2 regions of the Exiguobacterium artemiae 7-3 genome follow, and region 2 is predicted to be linked to the other one. Evidence: a T-box and tRNA genes for the amino acid it is inferred to sense, from the RefSeq annotation. Region 2 holds a T-box; the other holds one or more tRNA genes.
The links. The T-box of region 2 lies ahead of trpS (tryptophan--tRNA ligase). A T-box ahead of a tRNA ligase gene usually reads a tRNA of that ligase, here a tRNA-Trp.

Region 1 (8,156 bases), 1.3 Mb from region 2:
TGCCTCATAATAAGCAGCTTCATCAAGATGTTGCTTCAGACGATTCATGTCATGTCCAAAATCGAGATAGACGACTTCCTCTTCTTCCCACCCGATGACCAGCTCGCCAAACGTATATGTCAGTTTTTTATACGGCATGCCCGCTCCCCCATTCCTCAAGCAAACGATTCCCTTCCACTTGAACATCTTCCGCTAAATCAGTCAACAGCCGCCCTTGGATATAGACTTCCGCTTCTTGACCGGCAATCCGACCGATTGCCCAGATGGCAAGGGCTCGCATATCTTCTCGCTGATCGGTTTCAGCCATTACTCGTAAAGCCTCGAGTGCCGTCCGGTCTTGATAATGAACGAGCGCACAGACGGCATTACGTTGAATTGGTTTTTTTCCGCGCCATGCACCCGATAATGAACCAAACCGTGTTTTAAATTCACGATTACTAAGGGAGAGCAACGGAATCAGTAACGGTTTGACCTGTTCCGGATCAGGTTGCAGTTCGCTGTGTTGTGTCGCATGTTTTTTCCGGTTGTATGGACAGACTTGCTGACAGGTATCGCAACCGTATAACCGATTTCCTAAAGCATATCGGAAGTGTTCAGGAATCAGTGTCTTCGTTTGTGTGATGAAGGAGATACACCGTTTTGCATCGATGACACCAGGTTCAATCAGTGCATCCGTCGGACAAGCATCGAGACATTTATTGCACGAACCACACAGTTCTTCTACAGGTTCGTCCGGCGGAAGATAACAATCCGTGATCAGTTCACCGAGATATAGATAAGAACCGTGCTCTTCACTGATGATGGAACAGTTTTTTCCGCTGAATCCAATACCGGCTCGTTCGGCGACCGCACGATCGACCAGTTCTCCCGTATCGACCATCGAACGCGATCGGGCTCCCGGGTTCAGCTCTTGAATTTTTTCTTCCAGCAATGTCAATCGCTGCTTCAGAGCCTGATGGTAGTCCAGTCCCCAAGAAGAACGTCCAAAAATCCCGCGCCGTTCTCCTTCTTTTCCACGCGGAGCATCTTTGAGCTTACTTGGATAAGCGACGGCGATTGCGATAATGGAGACGGCATCATCCAGCAACAGCGTTGGTGTCGTCCGCCGTTCAAGATCAGGCTCTTCAAATCCAGAAGCATACCCTTTTTCTTGTTGTTGAATGAGACGCTGTTTCATCACTAAAAAAGGATCAGCTGTCGTAATACGGAATTCATCAATACCAATCTCTTTGGCATACATCTGCAATTCTTTTTTCAACAATTCCCACTGCATCGTATCTCTCCTTTCGCTTGTTTATCTCCATGCTAAACAAAAAGAGCAAAGTGTCAATTAAAAACGACACGTTGCTCTTTTTAGGTAAGCGGGTGAAGGGAATCGAACCCTCATCATCAGCTTGGAAGGCTGAGGTTTTACCACTAAACTACACCCGCAAGATACCGGTGGTCGGAATCGAACCGACACTCCAAAGGAACACGATTTTGAGTCGTGCGCGTCTACCAGTTCCGCCACACCGGCACAATCTCTTGCATAAACATTAAATTAGGAATTGGAGGCGCCAGTCAGAATCGAACTGACGATAGAGGAGTTGCAGTCCTCTGCCTTACCACTTGGCTATGGCGCCACTCATTGGAGCGGAAGACGGGATTCGAACCCGCGACCCCGACCTTGGCAAGGTCGTATTCTACCACTGAACTACTTCCGCACAAAAGCTGGGCTGGAAGGGATCGAACCTTCGCATGCTGGAATCAAAATCCAGTGCCTTACCACTTGGCCACAGCCCAATAATAAAAGGGCGACTGATGGGAATTGAACCCACGAATGCCGGAATCACAATCCGGTGCGTTAACCACTTCGCCACAACCGCCATAATAATAGAACAGGGGCAGCAGGAATCGAACCCGCGCTGACGGTTTTGGAGACCGTAGTTCTACCGCTAAACTATGCCCCTAAAAGTGGTGGGGGGGGGCGGATTCGAACCGCCGAACCCGAGGGAGCGGATTTACAGTCCGCCGCGTTTAGCCACTTCGCTACCCCCCCACAATGGGAAAATCATCTAAAAATCATATGGTGGCTTTGGACGGAATCGAACCGCCGACACGAGGATTTTCAGTCCTCTGCTCTACCGACTGAGCTACAAAGCCATACTAAAATTTTTCGGTAAATAAAAATGGCGGTCCTGACGGGATTCGAACCCGCGATCTCCTGCGTGACAGGCAGGCATGTTAACCGCTACACCACAGGACCGTATGTAATTGCGGGGGCCGGATTTGAACCGACGACCTTTGGGTTATGAGCCCAACGAGCTACCAGACTGCTCCACCCCGCGCTAATAAAAATGGTGACCCGTACGGGAATCGAACCCGTGATACCGCCGTGAAAGGGCGGTGTCTTAACCGCTTGACCAACGGGCCATCTTGAAATTGAAAATGTTATGGCGGAGAGCAAGGGATTCGAACCCTTGAGACGCTTGTGACGCCTACACGATTTCCAATCGTGCTCCTTCGGCCACTCGGACAGCTCTCCATTGCATGTGGTGAAGAAGTAATATAATGGCTCCGCAAGTAGGATTTGAACCTACGACCTACCGGTTAACAGCCGGTTGCTCTACCACTGAGCTATTGCGGAACGATCGCCTGGCAGCGTCCTATCCTCACAGGGGGAAGCCCCCAACTACTTTCGGCGTTCAAGTGCTTAACTTCCGTGTTCGGCATGGGAACGGGTGTGACCACTTGGCTATCGCCACCAGACATCTATTATCTTAACATTATGTTTCCATAACGTCAAGCACTTTTTTTGAAAGGCTCGCGCCCTCAAAACTGAAGTCATCAACAAGATCATCTGCTAGAACAAGGCCTCGACCGATTAGTATCACTCAGCTCCGCATGTCGCCATGCTTCCACCCGTGACCTATCTACCTCATCGTCTCTGAGGGGTCTTTCTTGATTACTCAAAGGGAAATCTCATCTTGGAGGGGGCTTCATGCTTAGATGCTTTCAGCATTTATCCCGTCCGCACGTAGCTACCCAGCGATGCTCCTGGCGGAACAACTGGTACACCAGCGGTGCGTCCATCCCGGTCCTCTCGTACTAAGGACAGCTCTCCTCAAATTTCCTGCGCCCACGACGGATAGGGACCGAACTGTCTCACGACGTTCTGAACCCAGCTCGCGTACCGCTTTAATGGGCGAACAGCCCAACCCTTGGGACCTACTCCAGCCCCAGGATGCGATGAGCCGACATCGAGGTGCCAAACCTCCCCGTCGATGTGGACTCTTGGGGGAGATCAGCCTGTTATCCCCAGGGTAGCTTTTATCCGTTGAGCGATGGCCCTTCCATGCGGAACCACCGGATCACTAAGCCCGACTTTCGTCCCTGCTCGACTTGTAGGTCTCGCAGTCAAGCTCCCTTCTGCCTTTGCGCTCTACGAATGATTTCCAACCATTCTGAGGGAACCTTTGGGCGCCTCCGTTACTGTTTAGGAGGCGACCGCCCCAGTCAAACTACCCGCCTGACACGGTCCTCCAGCCGGATGACGGCTGCGAGTTAGAGACTCTATGCATGAAGGGCGGTATCCCAAGGGTGACTCCTCCGAAGCTGGCGCTCCGGTCTCGACGTCTCCCGCCTATCCTGTACATCATGCACAAAGCCTCAATATCAGGCTGTAGTAAAGCTCCATGGGGTCTTTCCGTCCTGTCGCGGGTAACCTGCATCTTCACAGGTACTATGATTTCACCGGGTCTCTCGTTGAGACAGTGCCCAAATCGTTACGCCTTTCGTGCGGGTCGGAACTTACCCGACAAGGAATTTCGCTACCTTAGGACCGTTATAGTTACGGCCGCCGTTTACTGGGGCTTCGGTTCAAAGCTTCGCTTGCGCTAACCCATCCCCTTAACCTTCCAGCACCGGGCAGGCGTCAGCCCCTATACGTCATCTTGCGATTTAGCAGAGACCTGTGTTTTTGCTAAACAGTCGTTTGGGCCTATTCACTGCGGCTCTACTTAATGTAGAGCGTCCCTTCTCCCGAAGTTACGGGACCATTTTGCCGAGTTCCTTAACGAGAGTTATCCCGCGCGTCTTAGAATTCTCATCCCGCCTACCTGTGTCGGTTTACGGTACTGGCACCTTCCACCTCACTAGAGGCTTTTCTTGGCAGTGTGAAATCGTGACCTTCGTCCCTACGGGACTCCGCATCGTTCCTCGACTTTGATGCCTGACGGATTTGCCAATCAGACGGTCTCGAAACTTACACATGCACTTCCATCCGCATGCGTCACTATCCTCCTGCGTCCCCCCATTGTTCAAACGGTGGATCGGTGGTACAGGAATATCAACCTGTTATCCATCGCCTACGCCTTTCGGCCTCGGCTTAGGTCCAGACTAACCCTGAGCGGACGAGCCTTCCTCAGGAAACCTTGGGCTTTCGACGGAGGGGATTCTCACCCCTCTTTTCGCTACTCACACCGGCATTCTCACTTCCAAACGCTCCACTGCTCCTTACGGTACAGCTTCACAGCGGTTTGGAACGCTCCCCTACCATTCCTTACGGAATCCGCAGCTTCGGTGGTATGTTTAGCCCCGTTACATTTTCGGCGCGGCGCCACTCGACTAGTGAGCTATTACGCACTCTTTGAATGGTGGCTGCTTCTAAGCCAACATCCTAGCTGTCTAGGCAGCGCCACATCCTTTTCCACTTAACATACACTTTGGGACCTTAGCTGGCGGTCTGGGCTGTTTCCCTCTTGACTACGGATCTTATCACTCGCAGTCTGACTCCCGAGTATAAGTTGCCGGCATTCGGAGTTTAACTGAATTCGGTAACCCTGTGGGGGCCCCTAGTCCAATCAGTGCTCTACCTCCGGAACTCTCAACCTCGAGGCTAGCCCTAAAGCTATTTCGGGGAGAACCAGCTATCTCCAGGTTCGATTGGCATTTCACCGCTACCCACACCTCATCCCCGCACTTTTCAACGTGCGTGGGTTCGGACCTCCAGTCAGTGTTACCTGACCTTCATCCTGGACATGGGTAGATCACCTGGTTTCGGGTCTACGACAACGCACTATGGCGCCCTATTCAGACTCGCTTTCGCTACGGCTCCGCCTCATCAGCTTAACCTCGCGCGCTATCGTAACTCGCCGGTTCATTCTACAAAAGGCACGCCATCACCCATTAACGGGCTCTGACTACTTGTAGGCATACGGTTTCAGGATCTATTTCACTCCCCTTCCGGGGTGCTTTTCACCTTTCCCTCACGGTACTGGTTCACTATCGGTCACTAGGGAGTATTTAGCCTTGGGAGATGGTCCTCCCGGATTCCGACGGGGTTTCACGTGTCCCGCCGTACTCAGGATCCACTCTGGAGGGAAAACAGTTTCAGCTACAGGGCTGTCACCTTCTTCGGCCGACCTTTCCAGGTCGTTCACCTACTGTCTTCCTTTTTGACTCCGTATAGAGTGTCCTACAACCCCGGAGAGCATGCTCTCCGGTTTGGGCTGTTCCCGTTTCGCTCGCCGCTACTCAGGGAATCGCATTTGCTTTCTCTTCCTCCGGGTACTTAGATGTTTCAGTTCCCCGGGTCTGCCTCACGCTACACTATGTATTCATGTAACATGTCCCATCCCATTACGGATGGTGGGTTCCCCCATTCGGAAATCCTCGGATCAAAGCATACTTACTGCTCCCCGAAGCATATCGCTGTTCGTCGCGTCCTTCATCGGCTCCTAGTGCCAAGGCATCCACCGTACGCCCTTCATACCTTGATCTAGCATTTTGGTATTCTAAGAACACACGTCTAATGACATGGTTATAAAAAGTTTGATGTCTTGTTGATGTCTTCAGTTTTCAAGGTGCGAGTGTCTCTATCGAGACTAGAGAGACGAGCTCTCAAAACTGAACGATGGGCATGTCCCGTAAGGGACGTTTTCCTTAGAAAGGAGGTGATCCAGCCGCACCTTCCGATACGGCTACCTTGTTACGACTTCACCCCAATCATCTACCCCACCTTCGACGGCTGGCTCCTTGCGGTTACCTCACCGGCTTCGGGTGTTGCAAACTCTCGTGGTGTGACGGGCGGTGTGTACAAGACCCGGGAACGTATTCACCGCAGTATGCTGACCTGCGATTACTAGCGATTCCGACTTCATGCAGGCGAGTTGCAGCCTGCAATCCGAACTGGGAACGGCTTTCTGGGATTGGCTCCACCTCGCGGTCTCGCTGCCCTTTGTACCGTCCATTGTAGCACGTGTGTAGCCCAACTCATAAGGGGCATGATGATTTGACGTCATCCCCACCTTCCTCCGGTTTGTCACCGGCAGTCTCCCTAGAGTGCCCAACTAAATGCTGGCAACTAAGGATAGGGGTTGCGCTCGTTGCGGGACTTAACCCAACATCTCACGACACGAGCTGACGACAACCATGCACCACCTGTCACCCTTGCCCCCGAAGGGAAAACTTGATCTCTCAAGCGGTCAAGGGGATGTCAAGAGTTGGTAAGGTTCTTCGCGTTGCTTCGAATTAAACCACATGCTCCACCGCTTGTGCGGGTCCCCGTCAATTCCTTTGAGTTTCAGCCTTGCGGCCGTACTCCCCAGGCGGAGTGCTTAATGCGTTAGCTTCAGCACTGAGGGGCGGAAACCCCCCAACACCTAGCACTCATCGTTTACGGCGTGGACTACCAGGGTATCTAATCCTGTTTGCTCCCCACGCTTTCGCGCCTCAGCGTCAGTTACAGACCAAAGAGTCGCCTTCGCCACTGGTGTTCCTCCACATCTCTACGCATTTCACCGCTACACATGGAATTCCACTCTTCTCTTCTGTACTCAAGCCTTCCAGTTTCCAATGACCCTCCCCGGTTGAGCCGGGGGCTTTCACATCAGACTTAAAAGGCCGCCTGCGCGCGCTTTACGCCCAATAATTCCGGACAACGCTTGCCACCTACGTATTACCGCGGCTGCTGGCACGTAGTTAGCCGTGGCTTTCTCGCAAGGTACCGTCAAGGTACGAGCATTACCTCTCGTACTTGTTCTTCCCTTACAACAGAGTTTTACGATCCGAAAACCTTCATCACTCACGCGGCGTTGCTCCATCAGACTTTCGTCCATTGTGGAAGATTCCCTACTGCTGCCTCCCGTAGGAGTCTGGGCCGTGTCTCAGTCCCAGTGTGGCCGATCACCCTCTCAGGTCGGCTATGCATCGTCGCCTTGGTAGGCCATTACCCCACCAACTAGCTAATGCACCGCAAGGCCATCCCAAGGTGACGCCGGAGCGCCTTTCATCATCAGACCATGCGGTCTGAAGAACTATTCGGTATTAGCTCCGATTTCTCGGAGTTATCCCAATCCTTGGGGCAGGTTCCTTACGTGTTACTCACCCGTCCGCCGCTCATTCCCTTCACTTCCCTCCGAAGAGTTCCGTGAGCTTCCTGCGCTCGACTTGCATGTATTAGGCACGCCGCCAGCGTTCGTCCTGAGCCAGGATCAAACTCTCCATAAAGTGTTTGACTTGCTCGTTGTGTGACCGAAGTCACGTTGACGAAGCTTGCGCTTCATTCATTGTTTGTATCCGAAGATACGTTTTTTGCCTCATCGTTCAGTTTTCAAAGTTCGTCGTGTCGTTTTCAGCGACTTTAATAAGATATCACGGAATAACTTATGCGTCAACCGTTTTTTTCTTGTTTTTTTCATCGCGTCAATGGCGTGTGCCTGTCGACATGTATTAATATACTATCTCGAGATAATAACGTCAATGCTTTTTCATCATTTTTCTTGTTATTATTTTTTCCTTCTATATATGCTAGTTCTATTTTTATTTTTAAAACAAAAAAAAACCGGTCTATCAAACGACCGGTTCATATGTCACGAGTTCAACACCAAGTCCTTTTGTGTGTTGGTACGAAATCCGGACCAACCCTTTCCGAATGAAGAAATCAATCAAACTGCCTAAATCAACCTTCAATTCTGCCAAACGGCTTTCTTCCATCAACTCTTGCATCGTCCAAGGATAATCGTGTTCTCGCATGACTTCGAATAAGTATCTGCCACCGGACAACACTTTCGATTGCAATAAATGTTCTAGTCCGATCAGCGCTAAATGAATCCGTTGTTCTAATGTTTCTTCACTTAACAAGAGTTGTTCATATAATTTATAGACATCCGGATCGT
Region 2 (8,156 bases):
CTTTTGTCTTTGACAAAATCGTTTTAACGCTTTATATTAGTACCAGATACTAATTTTAAAGGAGCAATCATATGAATATCGGAATTGTAGGACTCGGCACATCATTACCCGAACGTCGAATCACAAATGATGATTTAGCAGCGACACTCGATACGAGTGATGAATGGATTCGGACACGTACAGGAATCGGAGCACGACGGATTGCGGACGATTCGGTGGATGTCACCGACCTAGCGACGGAAGCAGCGAAAAAAGCGTTAGCAGATGCCAACTTGACAGCAGACGACATCGGATTGATTGTTGTCGGAACGGCGACCGGACGTGCTTTTCCATCAACGGCATGTATCGTTCAGGAACGACTTGGAGCACTCGGTGCAACAGCTTTTGATATCAGTGCCGCCTGCAGCGGATTCATTTTTGCCTTACAAACGGCTTCGAGTATGATGGCAGCAACGGAATCAAAACATGCACTTGTCATTGGTGCAGAGAAGATGTCAAGTATCGTTGACTGGTCAGACCGGTCGACAGCAATCTTGTTTGGTGACGGCGCTGGGGCTGTCGTGCTCGGTCCAACTGAACAACAGGGATTAAATGCCTTTGAACTTGGAACAGATGGTCGCGGGGCACACCTGTTATTTAAAGAATTGGATGGTCCGATTGAAATGAACGGCCGGGAAGTCTTTAAATTCGCGGTCCGAAAGTTACCGGACATCGTTGAAAAAGTCATTCAAAAGGCTGGTGGAACGCTAACGGAACTTGATTTATTGATTCCGCATCAAGCAAATTTACGAATCATCGATGCAGCACGTGAACGGCTTGGGATTGAAGAAGAGAAAGTGATCGTGACGATTGATGAACATGCAAATACATCGGCTGCGTCGATACCACTTGCATTAGAAGAAGCACGGCGACAAGGAAGACTGTCACCGGGGACAACACTTGTCCTTGCAGGATTTGGAGCAGGTTTGACATGGGGAGCAGCTTATATTACTTGGACTAAAGGGGAGAACACATAAGATGATGAGAAAACGTGTAGTAGTAACAGGTATGGGCGCATTGACACCAATCGGCAATGATGTCGACACATTCTGGAACGCTTTAAAAGCCGGAGAAAATGGTATTCGTCCGATGGAACGTCTGGACATCGATGAATATCCAACGAAAGTAACGGGAGAATTACAGAATTTTGATATCACGGAATTCATTGAAGCAAAAGAAGCGCGAAAAATGGACCGTTTTGTCCATTATTCTCTTGTTGCCAGTATGGAAGCAGTCAAAAATGCTGACCTGGATGTCAAAGCCAACGCTGAACGAATCGGTGTCTGGATCGGATCAGGAATCGGCGGCGTCGAGACGATTGAAAAACAGGCAAAAATTTATTTTGAACGCGGACATCGCCGTGTCAGCCCATTCTTCATTCCGATGATGATTCCGAACATGGCCAGTGGTCAAGTATCGATTTATACAGGGGCAAAAGGACCGAATAACTGTTCCGTCACCGCATGTGCTTCCGGTACAAACGCGATTGGGGAAGCATTACGCGTCATCGAACGCGGTGATGCGGATGTCATGATTGCCGGTGGAGCAGAAGCACCAATTACGAACCTTTCATTTGCTGGTTTTTGTGCCAATAAAGCGATGTCAACGAACCATGATCCGAACACGGCAAGTCGTCCATTTGATGAAGGACGTGACGGATTCGTCATGGGAGAGGGTGCCGGAATTCTGGTACTGGAAGAGTATGAACATGCGATTGCCCGCGGTGCAAAAATTTATGCAGAAGTCAGTGGATACGGATTAACGGCTGATGCGTACCATATCACAGCACCAGATCCAGACGGCGACGGCGGAGCGCGCGCAATGGCGATGGCGATTCAAGATGCAGGTATCGAACCGGCTGCCGTTCAATACATCAATGCACACGGAACAAGTACACCGATGAATGATGTGTTAGAGACGAAAGCAATCCATACTGTCTTTGGCGATCATGCTGAAAAATTAGCAATCAACTCGACAAAGTCGATGATCGGTCATTTGCTGGGCGGTGCCGGTGGCGTCGAAGCCATCGCGACAATTAAATCGTTGCAGGAACAAACCGTTCACCCGACGATTCATTTGGAGAACCCAAGTGAAGGGTGTGATCTTGATTACGTTCGTGAAGGAAGCCGGTCATGGGAAGTTGAGTATGCTCTCAGCAACTCGCTTGGTTTCGGTGGTCATAATGCGTCACTCGTCTTTAAACGTTATCACGCATAAGAGCACATGTGAATAGAAGAAGAAAAAGCGATTTAACGGTTCGGATGACCGTTAAATCGCTTTTTTTAAATAAAGAAATTTAGCTGTATTTTATAACAAGTCTCACAAAAAACTAAAAATTCCACTTATTTTCAAATTGTTTTGAAAAAATATTTAGAAAAATCGGATAAAAGGTTTGCAAAATTATCAGAACATTGTAAACTATTTGTAACGAGAGGTTTTGTTCGAATAAAAGTAACGACTTTTTTTTTCGCTCAAAAACCTTAGATTACTAGCTTTGGAAATTTTAGGGGGGTCATCGTATCATGAAAAAGAAAAGTTTTGCACTGGCTACATCTGTAGCCCTCGTTTCAAGCGCATTCCTTGCAGCTTGTTCGACGACTGATTCAAATGACACATCATCGGGCGACAAAAGTTCAGACAAAAAATCAAGTGAGCAAACGCTAAACTTGATCGAAAGTGCTGATATTCCGACGCTTAACCCAACAACTTCTACGGATGCCGTGTCGTTCAACGTCTTGAACAACACGATGGAAGGTCTCTATCGTTTAGACGACAAGCAACAGCCGACACCGGGTATTGCTGAAAGTCACACAGTTTCTGACGATAAGTTGACGTACACATTCAAGCTACGTGATGCAAAATGGTCGGACGGTACACCAATCACAGCAAAAGACTTTGAATATGCGTGGAAAGAAGTTCTGAACCCTGAAAATGCTTCGCAGTACGCGTATGTCTTCTACAACATCGAAGGTGCTGAAGAATACAATACGAAAAAAGGCGAGCGTGATGCGGTTGGCGTCAAAGCAGTTGATGACAAGACATTCGAAGTTAAATTAAAAGCACCAGCGGATTACTTCCTTGGTTTAACTGGATTCGGTCCATTCATGCCGAAATCAGAAGAACTTTCGAAAAAAATCGGCAAGGACTTCGGTTCGACAGCAGATAAATCACTTTACAATGGACCATTCAAATTAACAGAATGGACACGTGAACAAGGCTGGAAAATGGTTAAAAACGATAACTACTGGGATAAAGATAACGTCAAGTTGAAAACGATCAACGTTAAGGTCGTTAAAGAAACTTCAACAGCAGTTAACCTTTACGAAAAAGGTGATATCGACCGTGCTGGTCTCTCATCAGAATTCGTTGCTCAGTATCAAGATAATAAAGAGTTCAAAACAAAGGGTGAATCTACAATCTTCTACCTTTACTTGAACACGAAAGTCAAAGCATTAAACAACGAAAAAATCCGTCGTGCCATCGACATGGGTTACAATAAAAAAGGAATCACGGACGTCATCTTGGCGAACGGATCACTTCCTGCAAACTATCTCGTACCAAAAGATTTCGCGAAGGATGAGAGCGGAAAAGACTTCCGTGAAAAGTACCCGACATTCAACGAGTACAATGCAGACGAAGCGAAAAAACTATGGGAAGAGGGCTTAAAAGAAATCGGTCAAAAATCGGTTGAACTTGAGCTGCTTAACTACGATAGTGATGACGCGAAGAAAATCGGTGAGTTCTTGAAAGGTGAGCTTGAGAAGAACCTTCCAGGTATGAAAGTCACAATCAAGCAACAACCGTTCAAAAACAAACTTGATCTCGAAAACAAAGGCGACTTTGAGTTCTCATTCGCCGGCTGGGGTCCTGACTACCAAGATCCAATGACGTTCCTCGATCTCTTCTTGACTGACGGACCATATAACCGTGGTAAGTGGTCGGATAAAGAGTACGATAAACTCATCAACGATGCGAAAACACAAACGGATGCTACAAAACGTTGGTCTGAACTACAAGAAGCTGAGAAAATCCTTCTTGATTCAGCAGCAATCTCGCCTGTTTATCAGCGCGGACGTGCATTCATGGTTAAACCATACGTTAAAGGTATTGTCGAACATAACTTCGGCGCAGACTTCTCGTACAAATGGGCTTCAATCGAAGGTAAATAAGTATGATAAGCGTTCCCTTAACCGGGAGCGCTTTTTTTGTTGCGCAAAAAAACCTTTCTTCTTAAAAAAAGAAGAAAGGGAAGAATCGTCAAAAGACGGCTGAAATTATTTTTTTACTTTTGCCCGTTTGCGCTGAAGACCCATCGCTTTTTCGACTTTCGTTAGTTTGCGTGAAGCAACCAGTTCTGCCTTGTCACGACCGTTGTCGAGAATCAGATCAAGTTCTTCTGAATCAATTAAGTCGTAATAGCGTTGTTGAATCGGTTCGAGTTCCGCAACGATGACTTCCGCGACATCTGCTTTAAACACGCCGTAGTTCAATCCATCATACTTGGCTTCCAAGTCTTTGATTGAAATACCGGCCAGCAACGAATAAATTTCGAGTAAGTTTGAAACACCCGGTTTGTTTTCCCGGTCAAATCGAACGATGCCTTCCGAATCGGTGACGGCAGACTTAATTTTTTTCCGGATGACGTCCGGTGCATCAAGCATTGAGATGTACCCTTTTGGATTCGTGTCTGTTTTTGACATTTTTTTATCGGGAGAAGTCAAACTCATGATGCGGGCACCTGTTTCTGCGATGACCGGTTCAGGCATTTTAAATGTTTCATAATAGCGGCTGTTAAAGCGTTGCGCCAAATCACGTGTCAACTCGATATGCTGTTTTTGATCGTCGCCGACGGGAACGAGCTCTGCGTCATATAAGAGAATATCCGCTGCCATCAAGGTCGGATACACAAATAATCCAGCACCAATCCGGTCTTTGCCTTGCGATTTGTCTTTATATTGTGTCATACGCTCCAGTTCACCCATACCGGACAGGCATGTCAGCATCCAACCGAGCTGAGCGTGCGCTTTAACTTCCGACTGGACGAAAATCGTTGATTTTTCAGGATTGAGTCCGCTTGCGATATAGAGTGCAGCAAGCGCCCGTGTGTTGTTCATGAGTTCGACCCGGTCAATTTCGACCGTAATGGAATGCAGGTCGACGATACAGTAATATGCATCGTGTTCGTCCTGTAGATTAACAAAGTGCTTCATCGCACCAATGTAGTTACCAAGCGTTACCGTACCCGTTGGTTTAATACCTGAAAAAATCGTTTTCATGAGAACCCCTCCAAAAAATGAAATAAAAAAAGATGACACATCCCTTGAATCATTCAAGGGACGAGTCATCGCGTTGCCACCCAAGTTGCTAGAAAACTAGCCGCTCATTTGCTGTAACGGGCAGACCCGTCTGATTCTACATGATTTCGAATCAGCCACTCCGAAGTCCATTCCATCTGCGCCAACTGTCCATTTCCACCATCCATGGACTCTCTGTAAGTGGTTATCAGATGTACTACTCTCCATCACTGTGTTCTCGTATAACATTATCTCCACTTTATCACATGTTTCTTCTAATCGTCATCAAAATTCCGTCAAATGAACGATAAGAGTAAAGAGACGCCGATACAGATAAAACCACTCGAAAGATAAGGAGCTGTCCGGTTGGAAGCCCGCTTTTGTCTTGCTTCTAAAAGTTCGCTTTCCTCATCCTCATCTTCATAATAATCCCCGTCGACTTCCCGCAATTTCGCTTCACGTTGCTTTTTGAAGCCTGCGGTGATGCCTTTAAAAAATCCGTTGGCAGACATATTGGAGAAAAAACCGATAGCGAGTAACAGGAAACCGGCAATGAACAAGCCACCTGATAAGTGATAAATCAATGAATGGGTAGAATCTGTGGCGACGGCCCAAATCGTATAAATCGTTGTTAAAATCAAGGCAATTAGAAGCGGGCGAAATAGTTTAACAGACATGATGAACCTCCTACGACAAGATGTTGATTTCATTATACGCAAAGTTAAAGGGAGTTACGACTCTGTACTATTCAGGGCATATAAAATAGCAAATAGTGTGACTATTCACTTGACGTTATTGTTATTCTCACATAAAATCAATTTATCACTTCGTTTAAGTTTTTGAAACTAGGTCAATGCGTTTTGGGGAACGTTGAGGCAGTTTCGACGAGATGTCTAAAAATCGTTTGTAGGAAGCGGTTTTGAAAAAGAAAAGGAGATGACTCACCGATGAATAAAAAAACAGTCGGTCTTGCGTTATCAGTTATGCTTGCAGGAAGCGTTGTGCTTGCAGGTTGTTCAACAACAGGTGACGGAGATAAAGATGCAGGTTCTTCTAAAGGCAAAAAAGTTTTACGTTTAACGGATACGTCTGATATTACGACGGTCGATCCGGCACAAGCGACAGATGCAGTTGCCTTCAACATGATCGGCAACACGATGGAAGGTCTCTACCGTTTAGACAAAGACGGGAAAGCGATTCCGGCACTTGCTGAAAAAACAGATATTTCAAGTGATAACCTCACATATACATTCACGCTACGCGACTCTAAATGGTCCGACGGTACACCGGTCAAAGCACAGGATTTTGAATTTGCATGGAAACGTGCCGTTGATCCAAAAACAGCTTCTGGTTATGCGTACATCTTCGATACAGTCAAAAATGGCGCTGATGTCTCGCAAGGGAAAAAACCGGTTGACGAGCTAGGTGTCAAAGCAATTGACGATAAGACACTTGAAGTAACACTCGAACGTCCGGCACCATACTTCCTTTCGCTTACATCATTCGGAACGTATACGCCAATCAGCGAAGATTTCTATAACAAAAACAAAAAAGACTTCTCGCTCAAACCGGATAAGCTTTTGTACAACGGTCCTTTCGTTTGGACATCTTGGAAAACGGATTCAAAACGTGTTCTGACGAAAAACGAAAACTACTGGGATAAAGATGCCGTCAAATTGGACGAGGTCTCAATCAGTGTCGTTAAAGATAATTCAACGGTCGTAAATCTGTATGATACAGATGAAATCGATTATGCCGGCCTCACTTCAGAGCAGGTTGCAACATATGAATCAAAACCTGAATTCAAGACAGCACTTCGTTCATCGATCGCTTACTTGAAATTCAACAACGAAGACGAAACAATGAAAAACGTCGACGCACGTAAAGCGATCGCACGGGCAATCGATCCAAAAGGAATTACGGATACGTTACTTGCGAACGGTTCGATTCCGACTACAAGCTTCATTCCAAAAGAGTTCATCAAAGATGACGCAGGTAAAGATTACACAAGCGACATCAATTGGTTCGACCGGGATGCAAAAGAAGCAGCTGATCTTTGGAAAAAAGCAAACGGTGATAAGAAAGCAACGATTGAACTCTTGTCATTCGACAGCGAAGACGCGAAGAAAATCAGTGAATACATGAAGGGACAGATCGAGAAAAACCTTCCGAATGTCACTGTTGCAATCAAACAACAACCGTTCAAGAATAAACTTGATCTAGAAGCAAAAGGCGATTACCAAATGTCGTATGCGCTTTGGGGTCCAGACTATCAAGATCCAATGTCGAACTTATCGATCTTTGAATCAACAAACAGTCAAAATGACGTGAATTACAAATCATCTGCCTACGATAAATTGTTGAATGCTGCCAACGAAGAATCAGATGTCACAAAACGTCTTGATCTCTTTAAACAAGCAGAGTCACAATTGATCGAAAAAGACCAAGCAATCGCACCGATTTATCAAGCGGGTGCCGCATTCTTGAGTCGTCCGACGGTCAAAGACTTTAACCGTCAAGTCTTTGGTGCTGACTTCCAGTACAAATATGTTGATGTGAAGTAATTGAAAAACGGAGCGTCCTTGAGAACGTTTTCAAGGAACGCTCCTGTTTTATACGATTTTTTCTGAATGGAAACTCATTTTGTTAGCAGAAATGTGAACTTTTCGTAAAAAATAGGTTCTAATTACTTTGTTAGCAAAGTATAATGGAATCAAACGAAAAATTCTGAAATATTGGTTAACTGTGAAAAAACAGCGGCCAGGGGGCGTCAATCAGTCCGAAATAAAAAAGAATTTTAATTTTTACGACAAAATTCTTGAA

Region 1: it has a tRNA-Trp gene. The T-box ahead of trpS (tryptophan--tRNA ligase) is inferred to sense a tRNA for this amino acid. The anticodon was not compared.

Annotation. Positions count from the first base shown of each region.
Region 1 covers NZ_KK211190.1:2,350,268-2,358,423, forward strand. The annotation lists gene P402_RS0113165 (methylated-DNA--[protein]-cysteine S-methyltransferase) at 1-138, opposite strand, end outside; gene queG (tRNA epoxyqueuosine(34) reductase QueG) at 128-1,273, opposite strand; tRNA gene P402_RS0113175 (tRNA-Gly) at 1,361-1,431, opposite strand; tRNA gene P402_RS0113180 (tRNA-Leu) at 1,436-1,516, opposite strand; tRNA gene P402_RS0113185 (tRNA-Cys) at 1,549-1,622, opposite strand; tRNA gene P402_RS0113190 (tRNA-Gly) at 1,629-1,703, opposite strand; tRNA gene P402_RS0113195 (tRNA-Gln) at 1,711-1,782, opposite strand; tRNA gene P402_RS0113200 (tRNA-His) at 1,793-1,865, opposite strand; tRNA gene P402_RS0113205 (tRNA-Trp) at 1,879-1,949, opposite strand; tRNA gene P402_RS0113210 (tRNA-Tyr) at 1,955-2,038, opposite strand; tRNA gene P402_RS0113215 (tRNA-Phe) at 2,067-2,142, opposite strand; tRNA gene P402_RS0113220 (tRNA-Asp) at 2,170-2,245, opposite strand; tRNA gene P402_RS0113225 (tRNA-Met) at 2,254-2,327, opposite strand; tRNA gene P402_RS0113230 (tRNA-Glu) at 2,338-2,412, opposite strand; tRNA gene P402_RS0113235 (tRNA-Ser) at 2,434-2,524, opposite strand; tRNA gene P402_RS0113240 (tRNA-Asn) at 2,552-2,626, opposite strand; rRNA gene rrf (5S ribosomal RNA) at 2,633-2,748, opposite strand; rRNA gene P402_RS0113250 (23S ribosomal RNA) at 2,844-5,759, opposite strand; rRNA gene P402_RS0113255 (16S ribosomal RNA) at 5,927-7,488, opposite strand; gene P402_RS0113260 (nucleotidyltransferase-like protein) at 7,831-8,156, opposite strand, start outside.
Region 2 covers NZ_KK211190.1:1,001,139-1,009,294, forward strand. The annotation lists gene P402_RS0105960 (beta-ketoacyl-ACP synthase III) at 72-1,016, shown strand; gene fabF (beta-ketoacyl-ACP synthase II) at 1,018-2,256, shown strand; gene P402_RS0105970 (peptide ABC transporter substrate-binding protein) at 2,562-4,208, shown strand; gene trpS (tryptophan--tRNA ligase) at 4,314-5,315, opposite strand; T-box leader at 5,369-5,573, opposite strand; gene P402_RS0105980 (DUF3899 domain-containing protein) at 5,630-6,010, opposite strand; gene P402_RS0105985 (peptide ABC transporter substrate-binding protein) at 6,281-7,897, shown strand.